DNA from 3 places in the Paenibacillus sp. TY11 genome. Region 2 is predicted to be linked to each of the others. Evidence: riboswitches for the same ligand, from Rfam matches in the RefSeq annotation. Region 2 holds a riboswitch; each other region holds the start of a gene.
The links. A riboswitch is a leader RNA that binds a small molecule or an ion and turns the genes downstream of it on or off. The one in region 2 is predicted to bind cobalamin.

Region 1 (5,881 bases), on a different contig from region 2:
CTTGCTTGCCTTGATTCATCCGTGGTTGTCTGTCGGCGTAGAAATGGTGCTGATTGCGACCACGATTGCTTCCAAAGGACTAAAGGACGCAGGAATGGCAGTATACCGAGCGTTGCAGGCGGATGACCTGGCTGCGGCACGGCGGGAGCTGGGCATGATAGTTGGGCGGGATACGCAACAGCTTGATGAGCCTGAGATTGTACGCGGTACCGTCGAAACGGTCGCTGAAAATATCGTGGACGCGATTATTTCCCCGCTTTTTTATGCCTTGATCGGGGGAGCACCCTTGGCGCTGGCTTATCGTGCTGTGAATACGCTCGATTCCATGGTTGGCTATAAAAATGAAAAGTATCTGCATTTAGGCTGGGCTTCAGCACGTCTGGATGATGTCGCTAACTACATACCGGCACGCCTGACAGCGGCAATGCTTGTGGTAGCGGCGTGGATGTACAAGCGAGATGCTGCAAGAAGCTGGCGCACAGTCAAGCGAGACGCTCGTCTGCACCCAAGCCCGAACAGTGGCTTCCCGGAATCGGCTGTTGCTGGTGCACTGGGGATTCGTCTTGGAGGCTATAATGTGTATCATGGCGTGCGCTCCTTTCGTGCATACATGGGCGATTGGATACGACCGCTAGAGTCGAAAGATATACGGCATACGATCCAGCTGATGTTCGCCGTGTCCAGTATGTTTGTAGGATTGTGTTTGTTAGGAGCCGCAGGTTGTTTTGCCTTGGGATGGGTGCGGTGAGGAGTGACACACTGAATAATGATCGAGCAGGAAGTGACATGATCTTGAAACAAGATATAGCAGCAAAAAGGACAGTAGAATACGCACAAAGTCCGAACTCACAGGAGGATAAGGTGCCGTATGATGCTAAAGAAGATCTGCAGTGGGACATGGAGCTTGTGTTAGTACGTCATGGCACAACCTTATGGAACAGAGAACGTCGATATCTGGGACACTCCGACTTGGGTTTGCTATCAGGAGCAGAGCAGGAATTAAAGCCTTTGCAGGAAAAATTGCAGGGGCAGTCCTTTGCTCGAATCTATTGCAGCGACTTGATGCGATGTCGCCAGACCTTGCAGATCATTTTGCCAAAATCAGAGTTGACGTCTGGACGTTCCCTATCTGCTATGCCTCCTATTATGGAACCACGTCTGCGAGAGCTTCATTTTGGCGAGTGGGATGGAAAAACGTATGACATGCTTAAGGATGTGGAGTTGTATCGCGCTTGGATTGATGAGCCGCAACGGATCACCCCTCCTGGAGGAGAGCCTTGGGCAGATTTTGTGAATCGTCTGCGCGAATTTCTTGACTCTCTGTATGAGTGGCGAATTGCTATGGAAGTTCAACCCATGGATTTGACTGCTGCGCCGCCCTCTGTTTTGGTCGTTACGCATGGTGGCGTAATTCGTCAATTGGCTTGCATGCTGATACCGGGCCATGATTTTTGGAGCCTGAATCCGAAGCCGGGAGAAGCATTTAGGATTCAGTTGAGGTTGGCAGGACCGCACAATTACATTGCGAAAATGCTTCCTCATTAGGTTAGACACCAGCGGATAAAGAGGCTGTTTGGGTTGTAAGCCGCCTCATTTTAACCTATAATCATCAAGTAAAAGAACGGCTTGACTACCACTACATCAAATATCCAGCAGACGAGGTCGGCGCAGTGTGATGAAACCGTTGGTTCCCTTCACTGCGCTGTTAAAAGGGAAGTCGGTGTGAGTCCGGCGCGGTCCCGCCACTGTAAATGGAAACATGCCCGTTAGTCCTGCTTTATGTGCCACCAAGCATATGAAAGAGTTTTAGGACCTGCATCTTACCATAAGTCAGGATACCTGCCCGTCCGCCTGTCACCATAATCCTTCGAGGAAAGGATGACGTGTTCGCAGTGACTGTCCATGCGGGAAGAAGCTGCCGCCTGCGCACGATCTGCGCTAACGTGACCCCTGTGTCCTGATATGAGGATGCGGGGGTTTTTTGATAGGAAAAGAAGGCTGGGTTAGAAGATATCGGATGATGTTCAAGTGACGCTCTTAACGATTTTTTTATGAAGGGGTGCTAATCATGGCAGGAAAAAAAATAAAGGTTTGGACAACAGGTCTATTGGCTCTGATTTTGGCAGTTGTGCTGAGTGCATGTGGCGCTAATGGAAAGAATGCTGAAAATAAAGAGGGGCAGGCTTCTTCCCAGCAACCGGGACAGACAGTAACCGCACAAGAGCCTCCAGGCAAAACGGTTTACCCGCTAACGGTTAAGGATGCCACAGGACAGGAATTTACATTCAAAAAAGCACCGGATAAAATCGTTTCCGTCTCCCCGGCAGAAACCGAGGCGCTGTTCGCTATCGGGCTGGATAAGGAAATTGTCGGCGTCTCCGACTACTCTGATTATCCGGAAGCAGCTACGAAAAAGCCAAAAGTGGGCGGTATTATGAAACCGAACGAAGAGGCGATCATTGCTGCAAACCCGGAAGTCGTTTTTGCAGGGATCTCACTTAGTGAACAGGCTACGACCAAGCTGCGTGATATGGGAATTATGATTTTTAAAACGGAACCGAAAACGATCGAAGATGTCATAGCTAACATCGAATTGTATGGGAAAATCACCGATCATCAGAAAGAAGCGAGAGCGGTGACTGACAAGATGAGAGCAGATGTAGCGGAAGTGAAAGAAGGAATTAAAAATATCGGTAAAGGGCAGAAGCTGCGGGTATACGTCGAGTTTTCACCAGGCTGGACGGTTGGTAAAGGCGAGTTTATGGACGAGCTGATTACGTTGGCGGGCGGCGAAAATGTAGGTGCCACGCAGAAGGGGTGGTACCAAATTAGTGAGGAAAATATTATTGCTGCGAACCCTGACGTGATTTTGTACAGCAAAAGTGTCAAGGACGACAAAACTGGTCAAACACTCGGCGAAATCATTAAAGCTCGCAGTGGATGGGATCAAATATCGGCTGTTCGCCACAACCGGGTGTTTGCCGTGGATGATAATTTGATCAGTCGTCCGGGTCCACGCGTAACGGAAGGTCTCAAGGAAGTGGCCAAGGGCGTTTATCCTGAAATTTTCAAATGAATCGTAAACTGATCGGCTTTGGAGGGACAGGTCTTGTCCTGCTGTTGCTGACGCTGCTACTCTGTCTTGGCATCGGCTCGGCCAAGCTTCCGGTCAGCCAGATCACGGGCATTCTGGTTAACCACCTTCCGTGGTTAGGCGATACGTTTACACCGGATTGGAATACATCCTCAGAGCAGATTATTTTGAAGGTCAGATTGCCACGAGTGTTACTGGGAATGTTGGTAGGCGCAGCGCTGGCGCTGGCGGGAGCCGGATTTCAGGGTGTGCTGCGCAATCCTTTGGCTGATCCATATACACTGGGGGTATCCTCAGGTGCTTCGGTAGGAGCGGCGGTGCTGATTTATTGGGGCCTTCAATTTTCATTTGTTGGCATATGGACGCTGCCGCTAGTGGCGTTTACGACCGGAATGCTGACGCTGTGGATGGTGCTGACACTGGCACGGGAAGGTGGGAAAATTCCGACACAAAGTCTCATTTTGTCGGGTGTGGTGATGCAATCTTTTCTGGGAGCGGTTGTTTCTTTTCTGACAGCCATGTCGAAGGAGACGGTCAATGAAATATTGTATTGGACGATGGGAAGTCTTAGTCTGCGTGGTTGGTCATATACAGGAATCCTTTTACCTTACGTGGTCATAGGGCTGGTGTTTTTATGGAACCGGGCACGGGTGCTGAATATTCTGGCTTTGGGTGAACGTCAGGCGGCTCACATGGGAGTTCATGTAGATGCGACGAAGCTATCCGTTCTGATCATATCCACGCTACTGACAGCTGCCGCTGTCTCGGTATGTGGAGTGATTGGCTTTGTGGGACTCGTTGTACCGCATATCATCCGTCTGGTGACAGGTCCTGATTACCGGATGATTGTTCCGTTATCTGCGCTCGGTGGAGCTATTTTTATGGCTTGGGCAGATACGGCGGCTCGCACGTTGTTAGCCCCAACGGAAATTCCTCTGGGCGTGATGACGGCCTTTGTTGGAGCACCGTTCTTCGCATATCTCCTGTACCGGAACAAGAAGCTGCGCAGGGGGGAACTGCTGTGACCGAACAAAGTGAATCACAGAAGGTGCGTAATCGGGCATTGGAGGTAGTGGGCCTGACCCGTGCCTATGGAGAGTTCCATGCGCTGAAGAATATAAGCTGGAGCGTAGACGAAGGAGCTTGGTGGGGAATCATTGGTCCGAACGGGAGTGGAAAATCGACCTTGCTGCATTTGCTTTCCGGTGTAGATCAGCCAACTTCGGGCAACGTTCATATCTATGGCAAAAGAGTCGGTAGCTACAGCAGAAAAGAGCTTTCCCGACTTGTAGCCGTACTCCAACAGGAAGGGCTTCCTCCCGTGGGATACACCGTCAGGGAAGTCGTAGAAATGGGACGTTTTCCTCATCAGGACTGGTTAGGCAGGGAAAAGGGTGTTGATGTGGAGGCGATCACGGATCGCGTGCTAGAGCGATTGGGTCTTACCTCACTGGCGGACAGAGCATTGGACCGCTTGAGCGGGGGACAGCGACAGCGTGTAGCTTTGGCAAAGGTGATGGTGCAGGAGCCACAGTTATTGCTGCTGGACGAGCCTACGACCTATTTGGATTTGCGCTATCAGCTTGAATTTATGGAACTGCTGGCAGAATGGCGCCAAGAAACGGGTGTGACGATCATTGCTGTCCTGCATGACCTTAATTTAACGGCCCAGTTTTGTGACGATTTGCTCGTACTCAAGGATGGAATGGTTGAAGGATTGGGAGCTTCATCGAAGTTATTAACTGAGGATCGGATTCGACGTGTATACGGTGTTGAGCCAGTGATGCTTCCGCATCCCGATAGCGGCGTACCGCAGCTCTTGCTGCGCAGGAGCGCTCCGGATACAGCTGATCAATAGGAGATTGTGAAACATATTATAAAAAAGAGCAGGGAGTGGAAGGTATGAACGACAAGCTGCGTCAGCTGATCGATAGCATTGCCCAGCCGGATGGAGCGGCGGCCTCGGCAGCTTCAGCACATTTGGACCAATTAACGAAGCCACCGGGAAGTCTGGGAAAGTTGGAGAGTTTGGCCATTCAGCTAGCAGGAATAACAGGAGTGGACAAGCCTGAATTTGATCGTAAAACGGTTATGGTCATGGCTGCGGATCACGGGGTGTGTGAAGAGGGAGTCAGCGCCTTTCCGGCTGAGGTTACGCAGCAAATGCTGTATAACATGTTGTCAGGTGGCGCGGCAATTAATGTGCTGGCACGTCATGCGGGCGCAGATGTCAAGGTGGTAGATGTTGGCGTGAATGCGGATGTCGCTCACGCGAATCTGGTGGACCGTAAGGTGCGCATGGGTACTTCGAATATAGCTAAAGGGCCAGCGATGCTGCGTACGGAAGCGGAACAGGCGGTTTTGGCCGGAGCTGAAGCCGTAGCAGAAGCGGTCAAAGGTGGCACACGGCTATTCGTTACCGGAGAGCTGGGCATCGGGAATACGACAGCCAGCGCTGCGGTCGTATGTGCTCTTACCGGGCTAGAGCCGGAAGTTATCGTAGGCCGGGGGACGGGTGTAGATATGGCGGGGCTTACCCGTAAAATATCGGTTGTCTGCCGCGCATTGGAGGTGAACCAGCCAGATGCAAATGATGCGCTCGACGTGCTCACTAAGGTTGGCGGTCTGGAGATTGCCGCCTTGGCAGGCGTCATCCTCGGCGCAGCCGCACATCGCTGTCCAGTTGTGCTGGACGGCTTTATTTCAGGCGCAGCTGCCCTCGCAGCGCGTGCACTTGCGCCTGCAAGCGCTGCGTACATGCTTGCTTCGCACGCTTCGGACGAGCGC
Region 2 (5,881 bases):
ATGGGTGAGTATTGCGCAGCCGTTTTACTTTGGTAAGCCTGAGTTTAGCATTATGGCAGTATGTACGATGATTATCGTGAATATTGTCAGCATGGTTGAGTCTACGGGCGTTTATCTGGCAGTAGGCAAGGCGATTGATCAGAAGGTGGAGCAGAAGCAGATCGTCAATGGTTTGCGTTCCGAAGGACTTGCGATTATGCTTGGGGGTATTTTTAATGCGTTTCCTTACACTGCCTTCTCGCAAAATGTCGGTCTGATCTCACTCACACGCGTCAAATCGCGTAACGTTATTTTTGCTGCGGGTGGTATCATGGTTGTTCTTGGTTTGCTGCCTAAGCTGGCTGCCTTAACGACAGTGATTCCTAACGCCGTGCTGGGTGGGGCAATGATCGTCATGTTCGGCTCGGTCGCTGCATCAGGCATGTCCATTTTGTCAGAAGTGGATCTACGGAAGGAAAGCAATCTGCTGATCGCAGCATGCAGCATTGCCGTGGGCCTAGGCTCTGCTGTTCTGCCACAAATGTTCGACCAGCTGCCGAGCTTTGCCAAAATGCTGCTGCAAAATGGCATCGTTTCAGGTTCGCTTACAGCGATTGTCTTGAACATCGTTTTGACGAGAAAACAAGGCGAATCGGTCAAAAGCGTGACGGTTCAGGAGGTTCCGCAGAAGGTTTGATGATTAGGAATAGGTAAAGAGAGCCGGAGAGCGGTTGTATGCCTCTTTTCCGGCTTTTTGACATGGAGTTATCCAGAACTGGTTATTTATTAAGCAGCATGAAGTTATTGATAAAACGCTGTTTTCAAAAGGAATACATCCTTTCTGAGATGAGAAATTTATTAGTATCCGACTGCGCATTGGCGCTAAAGTTAACTCTTAGTTGGTTTATGTACTAGAAGAATTTGCCAGAGTCGTAAGCGAGGCCATGGTATAATCTACCTTATGGATTTTGAATAGTGGTGGATGTTTTCGGACCACGGTGCAGCTTCCCGAAAGGGGGTGAAGCCGATGGTCAACCTTGTGTCGTGCTACGATGTGTTGCGTTGGATGGTTACGTTACTAAGCCTGGTGTTTAGTATTCGTAAACTTTATCGCTGGCTGCGTCGGAAATTTCGGGACAAACGAAAACCCACCGCGTAATTAGGTTAGGCGCCTAACGGTGGGTTTAGCTAAGTATTTAGCGCGCCGTGGTGATCCACAGCCTTTCAAGTCCTAAGAGTCTTTGCCGTTGGCGCGGCGAAGGCTCCTTTTAGTATACGGACACGATGGTATCTCTATACCTAATTTTAACACTTCAATTACGTGCACGCAACGTAAAGACATAATCTCCAATTGCGTGCATGCAATTGAAGGTTATGTCTTGTTTCTTACCCTATCGTTCAAATTTAAATTATTTCGCAGCATTTGTTGACAAGCCAGTAGCAACAAAATAAGATCGTAATCAAAAGGAATAAAGGAAGAAAACAGGTGTGAGCCGGACTACTCTATATACGGGGTTTTGTTGAGACTATGTAGATGGTTATTAAGCGTGTTCACTTAAAAGGGAAGTTCGGTAGATTCCGACACGGACCCGCCACTGTATACAGACATCAGCAGGGTACTGCTGGAGCTTTCAGAACGGCCACTGGAACTGTGAAGAACCGGGAAGGCCTGAAAGATACGCCTGGAGTCAGGAGACCTGCCTGTTTTAACATCACTGTCAGACCCACGGGATGCTGGGGAGGTGGTTAGGCGTGCTGCATACAGAATGTCTGAAACCGATCCGATCCCTTCTATGTTTTTTTGAGTTGGCTTCGAGGTGAGTTTTGGCATTTTATAATGAAAGCATTTCTGACTGCTGATCAAGTGGTCCGGAATGCTTTTTTCGCGTTTCGCATTAGGTTTATATGATTTTACAAGTTAGAGGGGGATTCATTGGAATGATAAGCAATCGTAATAGGCGTTCATGGTTCATATGTACAGGAGTGATGCTGCTGATGGCGGTTATGGCTCTTTCGGGATGTGCCACAACCAATAAGACGGCGGAGAGCTCCGGCAAGGGCGAAAACACGCCCGCACAACAGACAGCAGCAGATAAAAAGCTGGTGATGGCGTATACGTGGAAACCGTCGGGCGTTGACCCGCACGGAGACAATAGCTGGGATGTCATGCGATCTGGTGCAGGTGAGACACTAGTCCGTTTGAATGAAAAGCTGGAGCCTGTGGCTTGGCTGGCGAAGGAGTGGAAGCAGGACAGTCCTACGGTTTGGACGTTCAGCTTGCAGGATAAGGTCACTTTTCATGATGGAAAGAGTATGGATGCAGCAAGCGTAAAAGCGTCTTTGCTGCGCTCTATCGAGGAAAGCCACCTGGCGAAGGATTTACTGAATGTGAAGTCCATTGATGTAAGCGGCCCGCTGGCGCTGAAAATCACGACAAACCAGCCGAATGCGGCGCTGGTGTCCAATCTGGCTGATCCGTCGACGATTGTGCTGGATGTGGCAGCTATGCAAGATGAGCAGAGCTATCCTGCGATGACAGGTGCTTTTAAAATCAAAGCATTCAACAAGGATCAATCCTTGGTCGTAGAGCGTTACGACGGATATTGGGGCGAGAAGGCGCGGCTGGCTGAAGCGACGATGAAGTTCATTACGGATGGTAATTCACGCCTGATGGCGCTGCAATCCGGCGAGGTCGATGTAGCGACGGATATTCCGGTAGATAACGCGGAGGTACTGAAAAGGGACGACAAGCTACAAGTGCTATCGGCTCCTTCCTTGCGCACCCATATGATCGTGTACAACATGGAATCGCCTGTATTCAAGGATGCAGCCAACCGTAAGGTGGTGAACAGCCTGATTCCACGCACATCCATTGTGAGCGCCGTCATGAGGGGCTTCGGCACGGAAGCAAGCAGCCCATTCCCAAGCATTCTTCCCTTCGGTAAAGTTGAGCGTAAAGCGTTGGACGGAACGGTGGAGCAGTTGTTGACGAAGGATGGCTGGCAGAAGGACGCCCAAGGCACATGGACCAAGCAAGGCAAGCCGTTCGAGGTTACGCTGCTGACTTTCCCTCAGCGCCCGGAGCTCTCCGTGATGGCTGAGGTCATTCAGAGTCAATTGCTGAAAGAGGGAATCCAAGTCAAGATTCGCAGGGTGGAAAATATCGACGAGGCGTTGACCAAAAACGATTGGGATTTTGCTATGTACAGCATGCTGACGGCTCATACAGGGGAGCCGCAATATTTTATGGACATGTTTTATTCCTCGAAAAGCGAAGCCAATGTAAGCCGTTATGTATCCAAACCACTGGAGAACATTCTTAACAGCTTGAAGCTGGCGAAGAATACAGCGCAGCGTAATGCGGCGACGCTGCAAGCGCTGGATATCATTAATACGGATTTGCCGCAGTCGTTCATTGTGCATCCTGACAATGTGTTTGGTGTGAAAAAAGGGGTGAAGGGCTTTACGCCGCATCCAATCGAGTATTACTACATTACGGCGCAATCCGATATTGCGGAATAACGAGCTGCGTAGCCTATGATTCGTTTTGTACTGGAACGTGTGGCGCAGCTGGTCATCATTGTATTCGTTGTATCCACGCTGACTTTTGTACTGATGAGGCTGGCCCCTGGTGACCCTGCTACCATCCTGCTCACCGCGCATAATGTCCCTGCTTCTGAGGAGGCGTTGACCGCGCTACGGAAGGAACTGGGCTTGAACGAGTCGCTTCATATTCAATATGTGAACTGGCTGCGGGATGTATTCACGGGACATTGGGGCACCTCGTATGTATCCAAGGAGTCGGTGCTAACCGAACTGTGGAGCAGACTGCCTGCTACTGTGGAGCTAGCTTCGGCGGGCTTTACTGTCATGACGGTGCTCACTCTGGGGATGGGGCTGGCTGCCTCGGTGAAATCCAGCGGCCCACTGGATCGTCTGGGCAGGCTTTTCGCCCTGCTGGGATCGTCGATCCCCTCGTTTTGGCTTGGTTTCCTGTTGATCTATTTATTCTCCGTTCACTTGGGCTGGCTCCCATCCATGGGAAGGGAGGACTGGACACATCTAGTGCTTCCAGCGCTGACCCTTGGTGCAGGTTTGGGAGCTGTGCAAGCTCGTGTACTGCGCGCTCAAATGCTGGAGCTGGGTGACCGGAATTTTGTGAAAGCAGCGAAGGCGCGAGGCTTTTCCCGTATGCATATTCTGTTTTTTGAGATATTTAAGCATGCTGTTCTGCCTATTATTACGGTGTTAGGAACGAATCTGTCATTTATGCTGGCAGGTAATGTCATCGTGGAGACCATTTTTTCATGGCCGGGGTTGGGCAAGTATTTTATAGATGCGATTACGCAGCGGGATTATCCAGTGATTCAGGGGTATGTTATTTTTGCCGCATTTTTAATAGTAGGTGTTCAGTGTGTGGTGGATGTGGTCCAGACGGCGATAGATCCAAGGCTACGTTTGCGTTAAGGGGGGGAAGCTGAAAATGGAAAAGATACGGCTTTCCTTTAAAGGAGGCTTGCTGGCAGGGGGTGCACTATTTAGCCTGATCGTGCTGCTCGGACTACTGGCTCCATGGGTCGCTCCTCATGATCCTCTTCGTGTGGACCTTCTGAACCGTCTGGCACCACCCAGCCGGGAATATCCTTTCGGTGCAGATCATCTGGGACGGGATGTGCTGTCACGGCTAATTTATGGGATTCGGACGAGTGTGCTAATCGCGTGTGCGATTACTCTAGCTACGCTGTGCATCAGTCTGCCAATAGGTTTGCTCATTGGTTATGTGCGCGGACTCGTGGATCAGCTGGTCATGCGGGGAATCGACGGCGTACTGGCTTTTCCTGATATTATTTTAACGGTGGCGATTGTGGGTATTTTGGGCCCGGGTTTTGTTAACATGACCCTGGCTATTATTGCGGTACGGTGGGCAGGCTATGTCCGCTATATCCGTAGTCTGGTTCAAAAAGCCTGTCAGGAGGACTTTGTTCGGTATGCCCGTTTATCCGGCAATTCACATGTACGTATACTGAGACGTTATGTATTGCCACAAGTGTTGCCGCAGTTGTTGGTTTATGCGGTATGGGATATCGGACGCGTGGTGTTGATGATCGCCGGGCTCTCCTTTCTTGGCTTGGGTGTACAGCCGCCCAAGCCAGAGTGGGGCGTGATGTTGCATGATGCAACCTCGTATTTTCAGGTGGCTCCGCATGTCATGATTTTCCCGGGCTTGGCGATTATGCTGTTTGTGCTTGCCTGCCAGCTTTTGGGCGACCGTTTTTCGGAAAAGGGGGCGGCGAAATAATGGAGGATCGATCAGCCATGGGGTGGAAGGATACGATAGAGCGAATGGCAGGACGAAAAGCGTTGTTACACGTGGAACATTTGGAGATCTGCCGCACAGGTGTAAGAGCAAGCGCAAGCGCAAGCAAACCGCTGCTGCGAGATGTAAGCTTTTCCGTGTATCCAGGGGAGATTGTGGCCCTGACTGGACCGAGCGGATGCGGCAAGAGCCTGACCGCACACGCAATCGCGGGCATGCTGGAGCCAAGTATCCGTGTTACACAAGGGCGTATCTACTACAACGGGGAAGATATTGTCCCGTTCGATGAACGGCGCTGGCAAAGGCTGCGCCGCGAGGATATTGGCCTGCTCATTCAACAATCGCTGAGCGGGTTGAATCCGATCCGTACCATCCGCGCCCAGCTGACGGATACGCTTAGACTGCACGGGCGGCGTCGGATGCCGCACGACCAGAAGGAGCCGGGGCATGCTGATGATGTCCCATCCTTCGCTGCACCGCAGCAAGCCGACCCACAGGGCGTGCTGTCACGGATGCGGCAGATACTGACCCGTGCCACGGAGATGGCCGGAGGCCGCGTTACTCCAGCACAGGAGGCTTATTTGC
Region 3 (5,881 bases), 270 kb from region 2:
ACCTTGGTGGAAAATGATCAAACGTCCTTCATGGATCAGAAAAGACAACAACAAACGGGAAAAAGAAAAGATGAATGGGACGCCGACAACCGAGGAGGGATGGTGATGAAGCCCCAAGGCTCTGATACAGGGAAAATACGTAAACTGGCCGTGCTCAGTTGTCTGCTGCTCTGTTCTGTTCTTTTGGGAGGGTGCTGGGATCGCCGTGAGGTGAACGATGTGGCCTTTGTGATGGGCACCGGGATGGATAAGGAAGGGGATCAATATCGGGTTACGATGCAAATTGCGCTCCCCGGACAGCTCGGAGCTTCGGGAAACACAGGAGGCGGGGGAGGCACAAGCGGGACGAAGTCCTATTATCTGGAGTCCAAGATAGGCCCAAGCTTTCGGGGAGCAAGCGCCGAGGAACAGCGAGGGGTTTCGCGAACGCTGAATTACTCCCATCGCCGGGTGCTGTTGTTCGGCGAGGCACTGGCGCGGGAAGGGATCGGCAATATGATGGATGTATTGGCGCGCGTCCCACAGAACCGTTTATCATCTCTCGTTGTCATAACGAAGGGATCGGCGCTGGAAGTGCTGCAGGCGGATGCTCCGATTGAGCAGTATCCGGCAGAAATGGTTCGCGAGCTCAACTATTCCTATATGGAAAACCCTCGTTCAATTAAGCTGCTGTTGAATACGATCCTGCTGGATGGTATTGATCCGGCTGTGCCGGTCATGTCATTGGTGAAGAATGGTCCAGCCAATCTGAAGGACAAGAAGACGAATATTCAGGTCGACGGGCTGGCTGTATTTCGCAAAGACAGGGTGACTGGCATAATAGATAATCATTTAAGCCGATTTTTGCTTCTGGGTATGAATCAGGCCAAGAATACGGAAATTTTTGTACTTCCACCCAAAGGAAAAGGTTACATTTCCGTAGATCTCATCGAAAATAAGGTCCATATCGAACCCAATATTCGGGGGGATGAGATTCGGATGACCATTCATATAAACTGCAACGGGAATGCAAAAGAGAATGAGACGACTTTCGATATTTCCAAAGAGGCAAACCTGAAGTGGCTGGAACAGCAGGTTGCCGAGCAGATCAAGAAGGAACTGGGAGAGGCTGTTCGTGTTATTCAGCAAAAGTATCATTCGGATGTGCTTGGTCTGGGCCGGGTTATCATTACAAGTCGCCCTGATGAATGGAAGCGGATTAAACCCCAATGGGATCGTTTGTATCCCAAGGCAGAGGTCACCATAGATCCGGTCGTACACATCGAAAATATTGGTGCAATCACCAAGCCATTCGGGGTCAAAAAGGAGAACATTCAGAATGAATAAGGTATTTCTGCTGCCATTGGTGCTGGCTATTCTCTTCATGTATCTGATTGACCGCAAAAGTCTCAACGCTGCACCTGCCGTCAACCGATGGATCTCACGTGTATTGTACGTAATTAGTATTGGTATCTGGATCTACGGAACATCGACAAGAAGTTCCGTTTATGTGGCTACATGGCTGACCCGTTTTATTGACATGTGGCTCCCCCCTACGTTGTAACGTGTAATGGATGCCTGTGGGCCAAAAGGAGATGTACCTTTATGAAACAGTTCACAACCAGACAAATCGTGTTGCTTGGTGTATTGCTGCAGGCCAGTATTACCCTTGTACATGCTCCCGCCCAGGCAGCAGATTACGCAAACCAGCATGCTTATTGGACTTGTATGGTTGCCGCCATTGTGCTGTGCCTGCCGATCTATGTGGCGCTTAGAATTAGGAGACGTTTTCCAGATCAGGATATGCTTCAGGCCATAGTAAGCTCTTATCCCGTACTGGGACGCATGCTGCTCTCGGTGTACCTTATAATTTTCCTGATTATATTTGCAAGGGATTTGAGAATTATTACGGATTTGGTACAGGTTACGCTGTTGCCGTTGACCCCAATTGTCGTGATTTCTCTGATTATATTGTTAACTTTAGTGTTTATGGCTAAAGGTGGAATTAGCACTATCGTGAATATGACGGAAGTTTTTGTTCCGCTGATGATCCTGACGCTCTTGACCATGCCGCTTATTTTCGGGCGTAATATGGATTTTGCGGTACTGAGACCGTTCTTGCATCCAGATGTAGGTGGAGTGGTCAAAGGGAGCTGGCGCATGCTTGGTTATATGGCAGACATTATGATGTTGCCCTTTGTGATTTTGGGAAAAAATTATAGTCCACGGAGCGCGTGGCTTGGGCATCTGACTGGAACCGTTTTTTTGGTTCTGATTGTGTTACTGGCAGAGCTGGTTATCGGTGTCCCCATTTTGTCACGACTGTTTTATCCTTCGTATGAACTGGCGCGTCAGTTGCAAGTGACCGATTTTCTGGATCGGTTCGATTTATTTGTGGGCGCTCTTACCGTGCCGACTCTGCTTACGAAAATGGGGTTTGATCTGTACGTCATCAGTTTGACTGTTAAGCGTATGTTTGCTCCAGCCTGGGGGAATTTGATTGTTTGGCCAGTTGGTTTGTTGGGTTACGTCTGTTCCTTTATGCTGTTCTCTAACATTGTACAAATATATGAATTCATCCGGGAGTGGACCGTGGTTATGGTCATGTTCTTTGTCTTCATGCCATTTGTGTTATGGCTGCTACTCCGACCCAAACGTAAAGAAGAAGGCGGCGGTGATAAGCCATCCGGCGAAAAGCAGGATAACAGACAGAAAGACCAGTTGGGGGGCGGAGAAAGACAGGCAGATTTATAAGATTACTATATCCATCAAAAAAGTAATTTTTATTTGTCTTTTAGCCCTCTAATTGTATACTTGATAGAAAGGATTACGACTTCTACAAGGGAGGGAACAGGATGGCACAGCGCATGGCAGGCAAGAGGATCGCCCTTGCTGGTCCCCGTAAAGCAGACGAAATGGCACTGTTGGTTGCAAAAATGGGGGGCGAGCCAGTGCAGCGTCCGGCCCAGGGGACGGTTTTTCTGGATGATATCGAGCTGCGCAACGCCGTTGTATCGTGGGTGAAGCAGCCGCCAGACTGGAACATTTTTACGACAGGCATGGGCCTGGACGCACTGTTCGATATGGCTGAGGATATGGGGGTGGCAGAGCAGATTATAGAGCTGCTCCAATCCTCGAACATTGCAGCGCGGGGCTACAAGACGGTCAATGGACTCAAAAAGCGTGGCTTCACACCAGCTGTACGGGATGAGGACGGAAGTTTGACCGGGTTGACGCGGGCCTTTGCCCCATATGATCTGAAGGGCAAGGAAGTGCTATTGCAGCTACACGGTGATCCGGCCCCACGGCTGGTGAAGTGGCTGGACGAGCAAGGCGCAATTACCCGGCAGGTGCTTCCTTATAAGCATATACCGCCCGAGGAAGAGAATTTGCAAGCGTTGCTGCAAGATATCGTAAATCGTAAGGTGGATGCCGTTACGTTCACGAGCGGTCCGCAAATCCGCTTTTTGGCTCAATATGCCAGAGAGCAAAATCGAATCGAGGATTTACTGGAAGCTTTTCGTGAGGATGTGATTGCTGTATCGGTAGGCAAGGTGACTGCGCAGTCCATATTGGAGGAAGGGATTGAACGGATCGTGTTTCCGGTAGAAGAGCGCATGGGCGCGATGATGGTGGAACTGGGAAGATATTTTGAACATAGCGATTCGGTGCATGGCTTTGGTCTGGAGATAGTGAAGCGGTCATTGAAATGAGATAGAAATTATAAATGCAGTGTGCTAAAAAGAACTTATATTTTCTGATACAGAGTAAAATAAAGATAAGGGCCTACGAGGTCTTTATCTTTTTTTGTTGGACATGCATCGACAAAGTTTTTTGTTATAGCGAAAATATTTATCTAATATAATGAATAAGTTTCGATGCATGATACTAGGACAGGAGCTGAGACGTTATGAATTCGATTTGTGTATTTGCCGGGTCCAGACCTGGACATTCATCGGTATATCTTGAGGCGGCAGGTAAGCTGGGGGAAGCCATGGCTCGACATCATTTCCGTCTGATCTATGGTGGCTCTAGCAGGGGGCTGATGGGTGAGGTTGCGGATGGAATGCTGGCGGGTGACGGTCAGGTCACCGGCATTATGCCCACCTTGTTATTTGATGCAGAGATCATTCATCGGGGAGTTACCGAATTTATTGAGGTAGCGAGCATGCATGAACGTAAAGCGGCAATGAGCGAGATGGCTGATGCGTTTATTGCCCTTCCGGGTGGATTGGGAACCTTTGAGGAGCTGTTCGAGGTATTGTGCTGGGCACAAATCGGCATTCATCGCAAGCCCATTGGGCTACTGAATGTGAATGGATATTTTGACCCGTTAGTAGAAATGGTACGTCATAGCGTGCAAGAGGGGTTTGCGGGGTCTGAGCATCCAGCGCTACTGAGTATCTCTGCGGACCCGGATGAATTGCTACATATGTTAAAAAATAAAGCAGAGAACTTGAAATAAAGCGTTTTTCGTGCTTGCACAACTGATTGAGGCAAGGTTATGATAAGACCCATAATCAAATAGCGGACAGACAAGGTGCCTTTGCGGTTGAGCAAAGGGTAACAGGGAATCGGGTGCAAGTCCCGAGCGGTCCCGCCACTGTAAGGAAGAGGATTCTTTTAAATGGTCACTCGTGAAAACGGGGAAGACGAAAGAATCTGTTGATGCCAAGCCAGGAGACCTACCTTGATCTGTATGCACCGTTAACCTTCGCGGAGAGGATGGGTGTACGAAATCAGGAAATCAGGCACACGTTGCTTTTTCCATGTTGGTTACAGGTTTGCGTGGATATGAACGTGCAGCAGCGTTTGAAGCGTAAACAAAACAGATGGAAAGCAGCGGCAGTTTGGAGGGAGACGAACTGTCTTCTTACGCTGTTTGTTCGTCTGATGAGAGATGCGTACATAGGAACCCCATCCGGGCAGGATGGGGTTTTTTGAGTTACAGGATGTCCACAAATCATTGAGATAGATAGGAATAGCTGCCCTGAAAAGGATGAATAGGAGGAGCACGATGAGCCCATTAGGAAAATTGCTGGTGATTGGATTTGGACCAGGAGATATGGAACATATCACAAAACGGGCGCTGGATGCGCTGGCCGAAAGTGAGGTCATTATCGGCTACAATACCTACGTTGATTTGATCCGTCCGTTGTTGAACGGACAGGAGATTGTACGCACAGGGATGACAGAGGAAGTGAGCCGTGCGCAGGAGGCGGTTCGTCAAGCAGAGATGGGCAAGAAGGTAGCCGTCATTTCCAGTGGGGATGCGGGTGTCTATGGCATGGCAGGGCTGGTGTATGAAGTGCTGATGCAAAAAGGGTGGCGTCGCGAGGACGGGGTTGAGGTCGAAGTCGTGCCGGGGATCTCGGCTATCCAGTCCTGTGCTTCGTTGTTGGGGGCGCCGGTTATGCATGATGCTTGCACGATCAGTCTGAGTGATCATCTGACCCCGTGGGAAACGATTGTGAAGCGTGTAGAAGCTGCGGCTTCGGCTGATTTTGTGATTGCATTATACAACCCGCGCAGTGGTCGGCGTACACGCCAGATTGTTGAAACTCAATCCATTTTGCTGCGTTACCGCGATCCACAAACTCCAGTCGGGCTGGTGAAGAGTGCTTATCGTGAACGTCAGCAAGTTATCGTAACGACGCTGGAAGATATGCTGAACCACGACATCGGGATGCTGACGACCGTAATCATCGGTAATTCCTCGACGACGGTGTATGACGGCTTAATCGTGACGCCGCGCGGATATCAGCGCAAATACACGCTGAATGCGACCGAGCAGGCGCTCAAGCCGCATCAGCGTCTCCGCACGGAAGCGGAGCCGTGGTCGCTGAGCGCGCAAGAGGATCGCGCGCTGGATACACCGCAGGCAGGCGCAGCTCTGGCAATG

Region 1: it holds a riboswitch for cobalamin, as region 2 does, so the genes downstream of both, AC6EJC_RS10640 (ABC transporter substrate-binding protein) here and AC6EJC_RS01170 (ABC transporter substrate-binding protein) in region 2, are expected to answer to the same signal.
Region 3: it holds a riboswitch for cobalamin, as region 2 does, so the genes downstream of both, cobJ (precorrin-3B C(17)-methyltransferase) here and AC6EJC_RS01170 (ABC transporter substrate-binding protein) in region 2, are expected to answer to the same signal.

What each region holds. Positions count from the first base shown of each region.
Region 1 covers NZ_JCBAIQ010000008.1:45,513-51,393, forward strand. Annotated here, with positions in the region: gene cbiB (adenosylcobinamide-phosphate synthase CbiB) at 1-748, shown strand, start outside; gene AC6EJC_RS10635 (histidine phosphatase family protein) at 787-1,545, shown strand; cobalamin riboswitch at 1,674-1,861, shown strand; gene AC6EJC_RS10640 (ABC transporter substrate-binding protein) at 2,069-3,076, shown strand; gene AC6EJC_RS10645 (FecCD family ABC transporter permease) at 3,073-4,119, shown strand; gene AC6EJC_RS10650 (ABC transporter ATP-binding protein) at 4,116-4,952, shown strand; gene cobT (nicotinate-nucleotide--dimethylbenzimidazole phosphoribosyltransferase) at 4,997-5,881, shown strand, end outside.
Region 2 covers NZ_JCBAIQ010000001.1:274,067-279,947, reverse strand. Annotated here, with positions in the region: gene AC6EJC_RS01175 (nucleobase:cation symporter-2 family protein) at 1-676, shown strand, start outside; cobalamin riboswitch at 1,495-1,698, shown strand; gene AC6EJC_RS01170 (ABC transporter substrate-binding protein) at 1,918-3,501, shown strand; gene nikB (nickel ABC transporter permease) at 3,517-4,446, shown strand; gene AC6EJC_RS01160 (ABC transporter permease) at 4,463-5,278, shown strand; gene AC6EJC_RS01155 (ATP-binding cassette domain-containing protein) at 5,278-5,881, shown strand, end outside.
Region 3 covers NZ_JCBAIQ010000001.1:59-5,939, reverse strand. Annotated here, with positions in the region: gene AC6EJC_RS00035 (spore germination protein) at 1-106, shown strand, start outside; gene AC6EJC_RS00030 (Ger(x)C family spore germination protein) at 106-1,326, shown strand; gene AC6EJC_RS00025 (hypothetical protein) at 1,319-1,543, shown strand; gene AC6EJC_RS00020 (GerAB/ArcD/ProY family transporter) at 1,585-2,733, shown strand; gene AC6EJC_RS00015 (uroporphyrinogen-III synthase) at 2,835-3,692, shown strand; gene AC6EJC_RS00010 (LOG family protein) at 3,890-4,444, shown strand; cobalamin riboswitch at 4,502-4,686, shown strand; partial or broken gene cobJ (precorrin-3B C(17)-methyltransferase) at 4,997-5,881, shown strand, end outside.